Regions from separate parts of the Idiomarina sp. UBA3162 genome, predicted to be linked through region 1. Evidence: predicted binding sites of a transcription regulator. Region 1 holds the regulator's gene; each other region holds the start of a gene.
What was found. Region 1 encodes MetJ, which represses methionine synthesis genes. Its sites were predicted from a motif close to TAGACGTCTAGACGTCTA; they were not measured.
Positions count from the first base shown of each region.

Region 2: msrA (peptide-methionine (S)-S-oxide reductase MsrA) is a predicted target of MetJ. The motif match lies at 2,738-2,755, and genes of this name have one in related genera.
Region 3: metK (methionine adenosyltransferase) is a predicted target of MetJ. The motif match lies at 2,592-2,609, and genes of this name have one in related genera.

Region 1 covers NZ_DEYI01000046.1:24,254-29,176, reverse strand. The annotation lists gene B2X00_RS05225 (bifunctional aspartate kinase/homoserine dehydrogenase II) at 1-979, opposite strand, end outside; gene metJ (met regulon transcriptional regulator MetJ) at 1,154-1,480, shown strand; gene B2X00_RS05215 (malic enzyme-like NAD(P)-binding protein) at 1,477-2,721, opposite strand; gene rpmE (50S ribosomal protein L31) at 2,974-3,186, opposite strand; gene priA (primosomal protein N') at 3,358-4,923, shown strand, end outside.
Region 2 covers NZ_DEYI01000004.1:1,510-6,432, reverse strand. The annotation lists gene B2X00_RS00525 (RodZ domain-containing protein) at 1-450, opposite strand, end outside; gene B2X00_RS00520 (pilus assembly protein PilF) at 499-909, opposite strand; gene B2X00_RS00515 (bifunctional tRNA (adenosine(37)-C2)-methyltransferase TrmG/ribosomal RNA large subunit methyltransferase RlmN) at 952-2,088, opposite strand; gene ndk (nucleoside-diphosphate kinase) at 2,175-2,606, opposite strand; gene msrA (peptide-methionine (S)-S-oxide reductase MsrA) at 2,771-3,319, shown strand; gene B2X00_RS00500 (IscS subfamily cysteine desulfurase) at 3,305-4,456, opposite strand; gene iscR (Fe-S cluster assembly transcriptional regulator IscR) at 4,472-4,923, opposite strand, start outside.
Region 3 covers NZ_DEYI01000064.1:36,391-41,313, reverse strand. The annotation lists gene ruvX (Holliday junction resolvase RuvX) at 1-238, opposite strand, end outside; gene B2X00_RS08070 (YqgE/AlgH family protein) at 235-792, opposite strand; gene gshB (glutathione synthase) at 844-1,794, opposite strand; gene B2X00_RS08060 (16S rRNA (uracil(1498)-N(3))-methyltransferase) at 1,806-2,555, opposite strand; gene metK (methionine adenosyltransferase) at 2,684-3,829, shown strand; gene tkt (transketolase) at 3,943-4,923, shown strand, end outside.

The DNA.
Region 1 (4,923 bases):
CCTTAAACAATACAATTTCGGACAAAGATGTGAATACTTTGCCCTTGGGCTCTGTATGTTCAAAATTGCCAATACGGGTCTGTTGATTTTCGACTTTTAGACTTGAGCGTACAGAAATAACCATGCGATCGCGGTCAACAGGTTGGAATGTACGCGGGTGTAGTACCGGGCTGCCTAATCGAGCCAGCTCTTCTGCTTCGCTCCAATCTAAGGTCGACAAACTGACGACACGTTCTATCTTACGCGGATCGGCTGAATAAACACCGGCGACGTCTTTCCAAATAGTGACTTGTTTTGAATTAAGTAAGCTACCCACCAAAGTCGCAGAATAGTCACTGCCGTTTCGACCTAAGGTGAGGCTTTCACCGTTTAAGCTTCGTGCAATAAAGCCTGTGACAATAAATCGTGTGCCGGGAAACGGTGCTACGCGGTTTAATAGATTATGGCGCGATTCCAGCTCCTGAATGACGGGTTCGGGAGCGTCTTCAGCCTTTAGGAAGTCACGCGCATCAATATGGTCTGCTTTAGTACCTTGCTTTCTCAATAAGGCGGCAAGAAGTCGAGCAGACCACAACTCACCGTAGGACAATAATTCGGCTTCGTGTTCGATGATTTCTTTACCCGCAACAAAGTCGCGGAAACGCTGAAAATCAACAGTCGACTGCTCAAGGATAGGTGCAGCAAACTCGCTGCCGAGTAGCTCGAGGATTAACCCTTGCTGGAAACGCTCCAACTGATCGAGCAAAATGTCAGCCGTATCACCCGACTCCTTTTGAGCTTTGATAATCGCAAGAATCCGGTTAGTGGTATCACCTGCCGCCGAAACAACAACAACATCGCTTGCGCCTGCATATTCAGTTACAATACGCGCCACTCGACGGTAACAAAAAGCGTCAGCCAAACTACTGCCGCCAAACTTATGCACTTGAACGTTGTCTGCAACCGTTCGAATCTGGTCTAAGCTCGGCTCTACGCTCATTGGCGATACCCCTCAAATATATGAATTAACTGATGTAAATACTAAGGCTAAAACATCAAACACCAAATGTCAGCAAATTTTAGCCATCTAGACGGATAAAATTTGACCTTCATCTGGGATTGAGTAAAATTCAATATAACTTATATGGTTTTTGACTAAGGCAGGACTCTCACGATGAAGTGGAATGGTGACTATATCTACCCCTACGCTGAGCATGGGCGAAAGAGCGAACAGGTAAAAAAAGTAACAGTATCGATACCGACTCGCGTACTCAAAGTGCTCACTGATGAGCGCACCCGCCGTCAAGTTAAGAACTTGCGTCATGCTACGAATAGCGAGTTGCTCTGCGAAGCTTTTTTACATGCTTTTACGGGTCAGCCACTGCCAACAGACACTGATTTAGAAAAAACTAACCCAAATAAAATTCCTAAGGCGGTACGAGAGGAATTAGAAGCCCGTGGACTTCCAATTCCTTCTGATGACGAGCTTGATACGCCTTAATCTCTCATGTAGTTATCAGGCAGCGGGATCTTCGCGACACCGGATTCGACCGCTGCCTCCGCCACTGCTCTAGCGACTCGCTGACATAAGCGAGGGTCCATCGGTTTAGGAATAATGTAATCTGGACCGAAAGAGAGCTTATCAATGCCTGCAGCTTTTTTAACTGCGTCGGGTACTTCTTCTCGAGCGAGTTGGCGAATCGCCTCAACAGCAGCGATCTTCATCTCGTCATTAATGGCGGTTGCGCGCACATCTAAAGCGCCACGAAACATGAAAGGAAAACACAACACGTTGTTTACTTGGTTGGGATAATCCGAGCGTCCCGTGCCAATAATAATGTCGTCGCGTGTTTGTTGGGCTAACTCGGGCTTTATTTCTGGATCGGGGTTAGAGCAAGCAAACACAATAGGCTTATCGGCCATCAACTTAAGTGCATCCGGCGATAGCAAGTCTGGCCCTGATACGCCCAAGAATAAGTCTGCTCCCTCGATGACTTCCTCAAGTGTGCGCTTATCTGTGTTGTTGGCGAACAATGCCTTATATTCGTTGAGATCTTCTCGACGCGTATGAATCACACCTTTCGAGTCGAGCATGTAGATATGTTCACGCTGTGCGCCACACTTAATCAGTAGTTCCATACAAGCAATGGCAGCAGCACCGGCACCCATACATACAATATGGGCATCTTTAAGTGATTTACCTTGGATTTCCAGCGCATTTAACATGCCCGCCGCGGTCACAATAGCCGTACCGTGTTGGTCATCATGAAAAACCGGCACGTTACACTTTTCAATAAGCGCTTGCTCGATTTCGAAGCACTCAGGTGCCTTGATATCCTCGAGATTAATGCCACCAAAAGTATCAGCTATATTGGCAACTGTATTAATGAAGTCTTGAGTGGTGCGGTGGGATACTTCGATATCAATTGAATCAAGCCCAGCAAAACGTTTAAATAACAGCGCCTTACCTTCCATGACAGGCTTAGATGCCAACGGTCCTAAGTTACCTAAACCAAGAATCGCGGTGCCATTAGAAATAACCGCGACCATGTTGCCTTTCGCCGTGTATTTATAGGCATTATCTGGATCTTCAGCAATGGCTCTAACAGGCTCAGCCACACCTGGGCTGTAGGCAAGTGCTAAGTCTTTAGCGGAGTCAGCTGGTTTAGTGAGTTCAACAGAGATCTTACCCGGTGTGGGGTATTGATGATAATCCAACGCTTTTTGGCGGAAATCTGACATTTAGGCAACCTGACAAAATGAGTAAAGGATGATGCATAAGGATAAAGGCAATTGCGAAAATAACAAATCTTACCTGCTTAATTGGCTTCTTTGGGTTAGGCTAACTTTTCATGTGTTTAAAAACGCACCAGTTAACTTTTCGTTAACAATGCTTGGTCTGGGCAGGGTAGAAACGAAAAAAGGCGCCATTTGGCGCCTTCTTCATAAAAACGTGCTGAAAAGCTCGTTTTAATACGTTTCGTGTTCGGGCTATTATTTTTTGCCCAAAGAACCAAAACGTTTCTTGAATTTGTCGACACGACCACCGGTGTCCATCACACGTTGCTTACCAGTGTAGAATGGGTGGCACTCTGAACATACGTCGATGTGTAGATCTTCTACGCGAGTAGAGCGAGTTTCAAATTCATTACCGCACGAGCAAGTCACTTTGATTGCTTCGTACTTAGGGTGAATACCTTGTTTCATGGGAATACCTCAAGTTGGGCCACATCGCTATCCAGTCGCCTCTTTTGCGCAGGACACCATGTGTAAAAAAACAACAATGTTTAAGAGCGCGGCATTTTATGCGATCTTCACCGATCATTCAAGAGGCTTATTGCGCTTGTTTTATCTTTAATTGCGTTTCAGAATAGCGGCATGATAGAGAGCCCGCATTACATAGAAGTCGCCTTACCGTTGCCATTGCGGCGCGTCTTCACCTACCAATACACATTGTCCGAGCCTGCGGTAGTTGGTGCTCGCGTGCGAGTACCCTTCGGTCAGCGACAATTGGTCGGCATTGTAACCGAGCTAAATGCGAGCGCGCCGGAGAAGTTTGAGGCAAAACCTGTGCTGGCGCAACTTGATGCCCAAGCGGTGTGGAAAGCCGAATTGTGGGAACTGTTAAATTGGGCGTCCGACTACTATCAGCATAGTCTGGGTGATGTATTTGCCAATGCCTTACCAGTATTGTTAAGGCAAGGAAAGCCCCTCGGCTATGCGCCAGTGACCTATTACGAGTTAGCGCAAAGTGCCCCGAATCCGAGTGACACTGCGCTTAACCGCGCGCCAAAGCAGAAGCAATTACTCGAGCTATTAGCACAAGGTCGAGTAAGCGCTGCGCAACTTAAGCAGGCGCAGATCAGTACCACAGTTGTTAGCGCTGCTTGCGACAAAAGCTGGGTGAAACGCATCGAAGAAAAGCCGCAGCTGAAGGTACAACAACATTGGCAGATGGCGCGTGGCGAAGAGCCACTCGCGGTCAACCAAGAGCAAGCCGTTGCATTAAGTGCGATAAAGCAAATCGAAGGTCATGCGTGCTGTTTGATCGAAGGCGTCACCGGTAGTGGTAAAACGGAAGTGTACTTGCAAGCGATTGAGCGAGTGTTGTCAGCAGGACGCCAAGTGCTGGTGCTGGTTCCTGAGATTGGACTGACGATGCAGACAATCAAACGTTTTAAGCAGCGCTTCGAGGTACCTGTTGAGGTCTTACATTCCAATCTTAATGACACCGAACGTCTTCATGCTTGGCTTAACAGTCAGTCGAACAGGGCTGCGATTGTTATTGGTACACGTTCGGCGATTTTTACTCCGTTCGCTGACTTAGGCATGATCGTCGTCGATGAAGAGCACGACCTGTCGTACAAACAGCAAGATGGATTTCGCTATCACGCTCGCGATATTGCTATAAAGCGTGCGCAATTACTTGATATTCCGGTCATTCTAGGCAGCGCGACTCCTGCGCTAGAGACTCTTAATAATGCCGTTAACCAGCGCTTTCATTGGTTGCAGCTAACTCAACGCGCCGGTGTTGCAGAAAGCGTTGAGCATGAACTCATAGACTTGAAGGGTCTACCGATGCAGGCGGGCTTGTCGGAACCGTTGCTACAGCAAATAGAACAAGAGCTAAGTAAGCACAACCAAGTGTTATTGTTTTTAAATCGGCGTGGATTCGCACCGGCGCTGATGTGTCATGAGTGTGGGTGGATTGCTCAGTGTAAACGTTGCGATGCGTATTATACGTTGCATCAAGCACAACGACGCCTTCATTGTCACCATTGTGATAGCCAGCGGCCTGTCCCAAAGCAGTGTGAGCAATGCGGTTCAACGCATATAATTTCTCATGGCGTGGGCACTGAACAACTCGAAGATTTTCTTAATGAGCGATTTCCCGAACACAGCGTGTTGCGAATAGATCGTGACTCGACGCGACGTAAAGGCGAG
Region 2 (4,923 bases), on a different contig from region 1:
CCACCAAATCACTAACGCAATAACCACCACAACCACCAACCAAGTAATCATCATCAGTCGGTTGTCACTTTCTTGGTGTTTTACACGACGCGAAAAGCTTTGCATCGGTGTGCTTTCTGGCTCTTGAATATTAAGTGACTTATACGCTTCATCGATTTGGCTTTGGTCAACACCTAGCAGCTTTGCATAGGCACGCAAGTAGCCTTTGACAAAGGTCGTGGTTGAGAAAGTGGTATAATCATCTGCTTCGATGAGTTCAATCACTTGCAGTCGCAAGCGTAGGCGATCGGCAGCCTCACGTGGCGTCATCGATTTTGCTTCGCGCGCCTGTTTGAGTATATGCCCAGGGCCTGCTGTTGGGCGACTCGGTTGCTCTGGCGACGACATTGGTTGTTCGTTATTTTGGTCCGCGCTTGAGCTGTTATTTGCAGATGAGTTATCGGCAGTCATGATCTTTGGGTCGTTCCCTAGTTTAACTAAAGTTAAGCGAATTGCATTCTAGCGACGTTGTGCACAGTTATTTTGCTGACCTGATTGCGCGCCTAAGCGTTTAGCTTGGGCAAATGCGCGCTCGGCTGCTTGGTGCTGACCTGATAAACACAGCGCTACCGCATAATTGTTGTGCAGAACTCCGCTCATAGGTTGCCATGATAATGCTTCTTGGTAAAGTAGCAACGCGGAATTGACACGTTCTTTACTTAAATACCAGTGGCCGAGCGCTAGGACGGTATCAATGCGCCGAGGAGCGGCGAGAAATGCTTGCTTTAAATGACGGCCAGCATGATCCAATTGATTTTGCTTCAAATACGCCATCCCTGCGCGTAAGTGGGCATCGGCAGCCGCGTTACGGCCTGTTGCAGCACAAGCGCTTAACCCCCAACTCATCAGGATAACTATCAACCAACGCACTGAGATACTCCTTCATTAGTAACTCGAGTGCGCCGTTACTGATTAGCTCGATTTCACCTCAATCGAGCTACCGCCACGTTGTGCTTGTTGGCGCTTGAGAATACGTTTAGTTCTATCGATCACATCACCGACCAACTGACCGCATGCGGCATCGATATCGTCGCCTCGAGTTTTACGAACCATGACGGTAAAACCATAGTCCATTAATACCTTAGCGAAACGGTCAATACGCGAATTACTCGAACGACCATAATCAGATCCTGGGAATGGATTAAACGGAATCAGGTTGATTTTGCTCGGTGTATCTTTAAGCGTACGCGCGAGCTCATGCGCTTGATCCATCGAGTCGTTTACGTGATCGAGCATGACATACTCAACCGTTACTTTATGCTGAGCTTTTGACTGCTCAACGTATTTACGACTCGACTCTAAAAACTGTTCGATGTTGTACTTTTTATTGATCGGTACGATTTCATTGCGCAGTTCGTCGTTAGGCGCATGCAACGAAATAGCGAGCATTACATCGATTTGCTCGCGTAGCTTGTCCAATGCGGGTACCACACCTGAGGTACTCAAGGTGACTCGACGTTTAGACAAACCAAAACCATAATCGTCCATCATAAGGTCCATCGCTGGCACCACATTGTTGAGGTTAAGCAACGGTTCGCCCATCCCCATCATGACGACGTTAGTTACAGGTTTAATACCTGTTTTACCATAGGCTCCTAGTAGCTGATTCACACGCCACACTTGGCCGATGATTTCCGCTACGTTGAGGTTACGGTTGAACCCTTGTTGACCCGTTGAGCAGAAAGTGCACTCAAGGGCACAGCCTACCTGTGACGAGACACATAATGTGGCGCGATCGCGTTCTGGAATCCACACAGTTTCAACGTCTTGACCATCAAACAATGTCATCACGAACTTAATGGTGCCATCGCTTGACTGCTGTTGTTCACGGATTTCTGGCGCGCGAATTTCAGCACATTGTTTGAGTTTCTCGCGTAATCCTTTGTTGAGATTGGTCATCTCATCAAAGTCGTCGACACAAAAGTGATAGAGCCATTTCATGACCTGGTCGGCACGGAACGGTTTTTCGCCCATATCTTTGAAAAAGGCTTTCATCCCGTCGCGGTTCAGGTTTAGAAGATTCACTTTTTTATCGATAGCGTTGGTCATAAATTTCCTGTATCTAAAAAGTACCGTGCGCCAACGGGCGCACGATTTCATTCGTTAAACGATCAGTCTTGCTCAAGAGGCGAGACTTATCGAGTACGTGGGCAGATCTCTTCATCGCTGAAGAAGTACGCGATTTCGCGTGCTGCTGTTTCAGCTGCGTCAGAACCGTGTACTGCGTTCTCGTCGATAGTTTCAGCATAGTCTGCACGAAGCGTGCCCGCCAATGCGTCGGCTGGGTTCGTTGCACCCATGATTTCACGGTTTTTCAGGATAGCTTCTTCGCCTTCCAATACTTGTACTACGATTGGACCTGAAGTCATGAATTCAACCAATGCGCCGAAGAAAGGACGCTCGCTGTGTTCGGCATAGAAGCCTTCAGCTTGTTCTTTGCTCAAGTGCATCATTTTTGACGCTACGATACGCAAACCTGCGCTTTCGAAACGATTATAGATTGCGCCGATTAAGTTTTTCGCAACCGCGTCGGGCTTAATAATTGATAAAGTGCGCTCTAAAGCCATCTTTTTTACTCCAAAATGGGTATTTAACCAGAGGTGAAAATTTCCGCGCGAATTATACGTTAGATCTCGGAAAAAATCGAATATCTATTGATTGTTTTTTAACTCGTTCTCAGCTAGTATCGAAAAACGTTTAGCCTTATAGACGTCCAAAAGGAGTCCGTCATATGTCGAATACGACCCAGTTCCAAAAAGCTACCTTAGGCGGTGGATGTTTTTGGTGTATTGAATCAGCATTTAACCAACTTAAAGGCATTGAGTCGGCGCAGTCAGGTTACACTGGTGGTGACACCGAGAATCCAACCTATAAACAGGTCTGCAATGGCGATACCGGTCATGCGGAAGTTGTACAGTTAACTTTTGATCCGTCGATTATTAGTTATCGACAGATTTTAGAAATCTTTTTTACCCTGCACGATCCCACCCAAGTAAATCGTCAAGGTAACGATGTCGGCACACAGTATCGTACTTCTATCTTTTATCATGATGATGAGCAACAACAAGTCGCGTTGGAACTGATTGATGAACTTGAAAACGATGCGGTATTTGAAGATCCGATAGTGACCGAAGTTGCACCACTCGACACCTTTTACAGTGCCGAGGATTACCATGATGATTACTTTAATCGCAATCCGGAGAATCCGTATTGCCAAGCGGTTATCTCACCTAAGCTGGCAAAATTTCGTAAAACCTTCGCTGACTTACTGCGCAGCTAACACGCGATAAGTGTTCAGCACATGGTCCGCGGCATATTCCATCTCTTGCATGGTGGTGTCGCGGCCTACACTAAAGCGCAATGATGCATGCGCTAGTTCATCTGCCAAACCAATCGCACGCAACACATAAGACGGTTCAACGCTCGCTGAAGTGCAAGCAGATCCTGATGAAATCGCCAAGTCTTTCAACGACATTAACAACAGCTCGCCCTCGACGTTGGCAAAACTGATATTCATAATGTTGGGTACACGATGGGACGCATGACCATTGAGCTTGATGCCAGGTTCGGCTAGTAACTTTTCGAGAAACAACTGGCTTAGCGCACTGTAATGTTCACGATCATCGTCTAAGCGCTGACTTGCGAGCTGTGCCGCTGCACCTAAGCCAACAATCTGATGAGTTGCCAGGGTGCCTGAACGCATCCCGCGTTCGTGCCCGCCCCCATGCATTTCAGCCTCAAGTTGTACTTTAGGTTTACGACGTACATAGAGCGCACCGATGCCTTTCGGACCGTACATTTTATGAGCCGATATGGAAAGCAAATCAACACCGAGTTGCTCTACATCGAGTGGCAGTTTACCGGCACTTTGCGCAGCATCGACATGCAGCAGTACGTTGTTCTCCCGACACCATGCACTGATAGCGGGGATATCTTGAATAACGCCAAGCTCGTTGTTTACATGCATCACACTGACTAATACCGTGTCCTCACGCAGCGCTTGTTGTAATGCTTGGGTATCAATTAAGCCGTCCTTATCGACTGATAAAAACGTCACATCAAAACCTTCTCGCTCGAGCTGCAGTGCTGGATCAATGACGGCCTTGTGTTCGGTCGCTACAGTAATAAGATGTTTCCCTTTATTACGCGCCTGATGCATGACACCTTTGAGTGCTAAATTATCCGATTCTGTCGCGCCCGAGGTGAACACAATCTCGCGCGGATCGGCGTTGATTAAATCCGCCACTTGATTGCGTGCGATATCTACCGCCTCTTCCGCCTGCCAACCGAGACGATGCGATCGCGATGCGGGATTGGCAAAAATACCATCCGCTGTTAAGTATTTCATCATGGTATCTGCGACAGATTTGTCCACGGGCGTGGTTGCCGCGTAATCTAGATAGATCGGCTGTTTCAAAACAACTCTCCGATATTACAGCACATTAAGCTCTATTTTCTGGCTATGCTCGCCTGCTTGACGATGACCAATTTGCGCCACTTCCTTGGTCGCCATTAGTTCCGCGAGGGTGATTCCATCCAGAAATTGTGCGATACGATCGCTAAGACCTTCCCAAAGCGAGTGAGTCAAACACTGTTCACCGTTATGACAGTTACCTTTGCCTTGGCATTTGGTTGCATCTATTGACTCGTCTACCGCATCAATGACCGCACCCACGGAAATTGAATCGGCGTCGCGACCCAAACGGTAGCCTCCGCCCGGCCCACGCACGCTGATTACCAGCCCACGTTTGCGCAAACGCGCAAAGAGTTGCTCCAGATAAGACAAAGAAATACCTTGGCGCTCTGAGATATCAGCCAGGGGTACGGGTGCTTGCTTAGCAAACATCGCGACGTCGAGCATCGCTGTCACTGCATAGCGACCTT
Region 3 (4,923 bases), on a different contig from region 1:
GATTGCCAAACTTTTTGGCGCGTTGGGTGAGCGGCTGCTCGGTGCCATCCATATTGAGCGGTAAACCAACAACAATTCTTTCAGGCTGCCATTCTTTAAGCAATTGTTCGACGACATTCCAATTGGGAATGCCGTCCTGTGCTTTTAGCGCTTTTAATATCGAAGCAGTTCCAGTTATCGACTGGCCGACAGCCACACCGATACTCTTAGTGCCAAAATCAAAGCCGATAATTGTCATGCGTGACCTACGTCCGGTCCTAGCTTCCAAATATCAAAGCCGAGCTGTTCGGTGGCCTTCTCCCATCGCTGGTTGATAGGGGTGTTAAACAGTATTTCGGGGTCGGCGGGTATCGCCAACCATGAATTTTCAGCTAGCTCTTGCTCTAGTTGTCCCGCTTCCCAGCCAGCGTATCCAAGCGTCAGCAGAAATTGTAGAGGCGCTGCTGACGAACCCAAGGCCTCCAAAATATCACGTGACGTGGTGACCATAATCTCGTCGCTCAACTTAAGACTGCTGCGCCAGTTTTGTTGTGGCGGATGAATCACAAAGCCTCGCTCCTGACCCACTGGACCACCTTGATAGACTGGACCTTTAAGGCTATCCGCGCTATCCGGGTAAACAATTTCAAGTTTGTCGAGTAACGAGTTAACCGTTAGCTCTGCAGGTTGATTGATGATCAATCCCATCGCACCGTCTTCATTGTGCTCGCAGATATAAGTCACGCTACGACGAAACAGCGGATCATTCATACTGGGTGTAGCAATTAAAAAATGATTTTGTAAGCTTTCCATAAAGCACTCCTCACTCACGATACGACTTATATCGGGGTTTATTCAGCAAATTCAACGACGCTGCTGTAGATCGTGCTCAATAGCTGCGAAGAGTTGCGCTGCGATATTGATGTCGTAGGCGTTTTCGATCTCTCGCATACAAGTTGGACTCGTCACATTGATTTCTGTAATACGTTCACCAATGACATCGAGACCAACGAGATATAAACCTTTTTGTTTAAGTGTTGGACCGATAGCACGCGCAATGCGTTCGTCACTTTCGCTCAACGGTTGCGGACGCCCACTACCGCCTGCCGCGAGGTTGCCGCGTGTCTCACCAGCAGAAGGAATGCGAGCCAGTGCGTAAGGCACAGGTTCACCATTAATAATTAGAATCCGCTTGTCGCCGTCTTTAATCTCTGGCAGATATTTTTGTGCCATGGCATAACGTTGACCTTTCTCAGTCAGTGTTTCGATGATGACACCTAAATTTGCACCGTCTTCGTTCACTTTAAATATTGATGCACCACCCATCCCGTCTAGCGGTTTAAGAATAACGGTACCGTGCTTCTTGTGAAACGCCTTAAGTTGCTCAGCATTGGCAGACACCAAACTATCGGTGATAAACTCAGGAAACCAACTGGTATAAAGCTTTTCATTACAATCTCGCAAGCTTTGCGGGTTATTCACTACCAGCGCACCTTCAGCTTGCGCCAAATCAAAGATGTGGGTTGCATAGAGGAACTGACTATCAAACGGCGGGTCTTTGCGCATCATGATCACATCAAAGTCGCCGAGCGGTAGCTTCTCCACATCGCTTAACTGATAAAAGTCTGTCTTTTGGTCTTTGACGGTGATCTTACGTGCCATCGCATAGGGGCGACCTGAATCAATGAGTAGATCGGCCATCTCAATATAGTAACTCTGGTAACCCCGCGCTTGTGCTTCGAGCAAGAGTCGGAAACTGGTGTCCTTTTCAGTTTTTACGTGTGCGATAGGGTCCATAATCATGGCTAACTTCATGGCAGTGTTCCTTATTCGTTGCTGGCGTTAAGATCACCAAATTCATACTGGATGGCTGTTAAAGCAGTCATCGCAGCGGTTTCTGTTCGCAGAATACGTGGTCCTAAACGAATCGGTTTAAAGCTGTGGTTGCGCGCGTGCTCCACCTCGATATCAGTGAAGCCTCCTTCAGGACCAATAATCAATTGGATGCGTTGGGCTGTGCGAGCGCCTTGAATCTGATTGAGAGGTACCTGCGCATAGGGATCGAGAGTTAAGCGTAAACCGTCAAAAGGTGTCTGTACAAAGTCATCCACTGACACCGCGGGAAGCACGGTAGGGATATGGCTGCGACCCGACTGCTCACAAGCAGAAATGACAATTTTCTGCCATTGTTGCTGCTTCTTCTCGAGTCGGTCGCCGCTTAATTTTACGCCGCATCGCTCACTGAACAGCGGGGTGATGGCATTAACACCGAGTTCCACCGATTTCTGTAGCGCGAAGTCCATTCGGTCGCCCCGTGAGACGACTTGGCCTAAGTGAACATATAAAGGCGATTCTGTTGTATTAGCTTTTGCATCAATAATTTTAACTTGCGCGCTTTTTTTGGCGACTAAAGTGAGTACCGCAGTGTAATTAAACTCATCGTTACAGAACAACTCGAGCGCTTGGCCCTCTTGCATGCGAAGCACTTTTACTGTGTGCTGAAAGGCGTCGTCACTGAGTGAAACGGTGCTGTTGACCACGAGTGGTTCGGGATGAAAAATACGTGGAACTCTCATACGACTCAATTGATTCCTTATTTATAAACAGACTTTTGGACGTCTAGAAGTAGAAATTTTTTTGTTGATCGGTTAAATTACGCCGTCAGTACTAGTTATTTTAATCAAAATAAAGGAATGGTAGGCATATGTCACGTCACCTGTTTACTTCTGAATCGGTTTCAGAGGGCCATCCTGATAAAATTGCGGACCAGATTTCTGATGCCGTACTGGATGCAATTTTAGCAAAAGATATCCGCGCCCGTGTGGCGTGTGAAACCTATGTCAAAACTGGCATGGTGTTAGTGGGCGGGGAAATATCCACTTCAGCTTGGGTCGATATTGAAGATTTAACCCGTCAAGCCATCCGCGATGTCGGCTACACGCACTCGGACATGGGCTTTGATGCCAACTCCTGTGCGGTGTTGAACGCGATTGGAAAGCAGAGCCAAGACATTAATCAAGGCGTTGATCGTGAGTCGCCTGAAGCGCAAGGCGCAGGTGATCAGGGCTTGATGTTTGGCTATGCATCAAATGAGACATCGGTATTGATGCCTGCCCCTATTACCTATGCTCACCGCATTGTTCAGCGCCAGTCAGAGATGCGAAAAAACGGCACCTTAGATTGGCTCCGCCCGGATGCCAAAAGTCAGCTGACGTTTGTTTATGAGAATGGTAAACCGGTAGCGATTGATACAGTTGTCCTGTCTACCCAACATCGTGAAGACATTGACCAAGCCACATTGCGTGAAGCGGTGATGGAAGAAGTCATTAAGCCAGTACTCCCCGAGCAATGGGTTAGCCGTGACACTAAGTTTCACATTAACCCAACGGGTCGATTCGTAATTGGTGGCCCAATGGGTGACTGCGGTTTGACGGGTCGTAAAATCATCGTCGATACCTACGGTGGTATGGCGCGTCACGGTGGTGGTGCGTTCTCCGGTAAAGATCCGTCGAAGGTCGACCGAAGTGCAGCCTACGCGGCTCGTTACGTGGCAAAGAATCTAGTTGCTGCAGGTTTGGCGGAGCGTTGTGAGATCCAAATTTCGTACGCAATTGGCGTGGCCGAGCCGACATCAATTAGTATCGAAACCTTCGGTACATCGCCGCATAGCGAGGAAAAACTGATTGCATTGGTGCGCCGACATTTTGATCTGCGTCCTTATGGATTAATTCAAATGCTCGATTTAGAACGACCTATTTATCGTGCTACATCGACCTATGGGCACTTCGGTCGAGATGAATTTCCGTGGGAAAAAACAGATAAGGCCGGTGCATTAAAGCAAGATATCTAATGCACGGGTGTTGAATTTTTCGCCCATAAATTTGCTTGAAGCCCCCGAATTGTGGACAATACGCGCACCAACTATGGTTCATCTAATTGCGTGTCACCAATCGGGGGTTTTTCATGTCTGAACGTCGTCATCTCGCCAATGCTATCCGTGCCTTAAGTATGGATGCAGTCCAACAAGCCAACTCAGGTCATCCTGGTGCACCAATGGGCATGGCAGATATCGCTGAAGTACTGTGGCGAGATTATTTAAAGCACAACCCAAACAACCCCAATTGGGCCGACCGCGATCGCTTTGTGCTATCAAACGGTCATGGCTCGATGCTCATCTACTCGTTGCTTCACTTAACCGGTTACGACCTCAGCATCGAGGACATCAAGCAATTCCGTCAGTTGCATTCAAAAACTCCAGGCCACCCAGAGTATGGCTACACGCCGGGCGTAGAGACAACGACAGGGCCTTTGGGTCAAGGCGTCGCGAATGCGGTAGGCATGGCGCTAGCGGAAAAGACCTTGGCGGCACAGTTTAATCGCGATGAACATAATGTAGTTGACCACTACACCTATACTTTCTTAGGTGATGGATGCTTAATGGAAGGCATTTCTCACGAAGCGTGTTCATTAGCGGGTACGCTAGGCTTAGGCAAGCTTATCGCATTTTACGACGATAACGGTATCTCGATTGATGGTGAAGTCGAAGGCTGGTTTACAGACGATACTGCAAAACGTTTCGAATCATATAACTGGCACGTGATCCGTGATGTTGATGGGCATGATGCCGATGCCATTAAACAGGCGATTGAAAGCGCACGTAGCGAGACGCAGCGCCCGACATTAATTATTTGTAAAACCGTTATTGGTTTTGGCTCGCCTAATAAGCAAGGGCAAGAAAGTTGCCACGGCGCGCCACTAGGTGATGACGAAATTGCACTCGCTCGCAAGCAATTGAATTGGTCGTATGATCGCTTCGAAGTCCCACAGGATGTGTATCAAGCGTGGGATGCAAAAGACAAGGGTGATGCGATTGAGGCCTCGTGGAATAAGCATTGGACGGCTTATGAACAAGCTTACCCAGAACTTGCTGCTGAGCTTAAACGT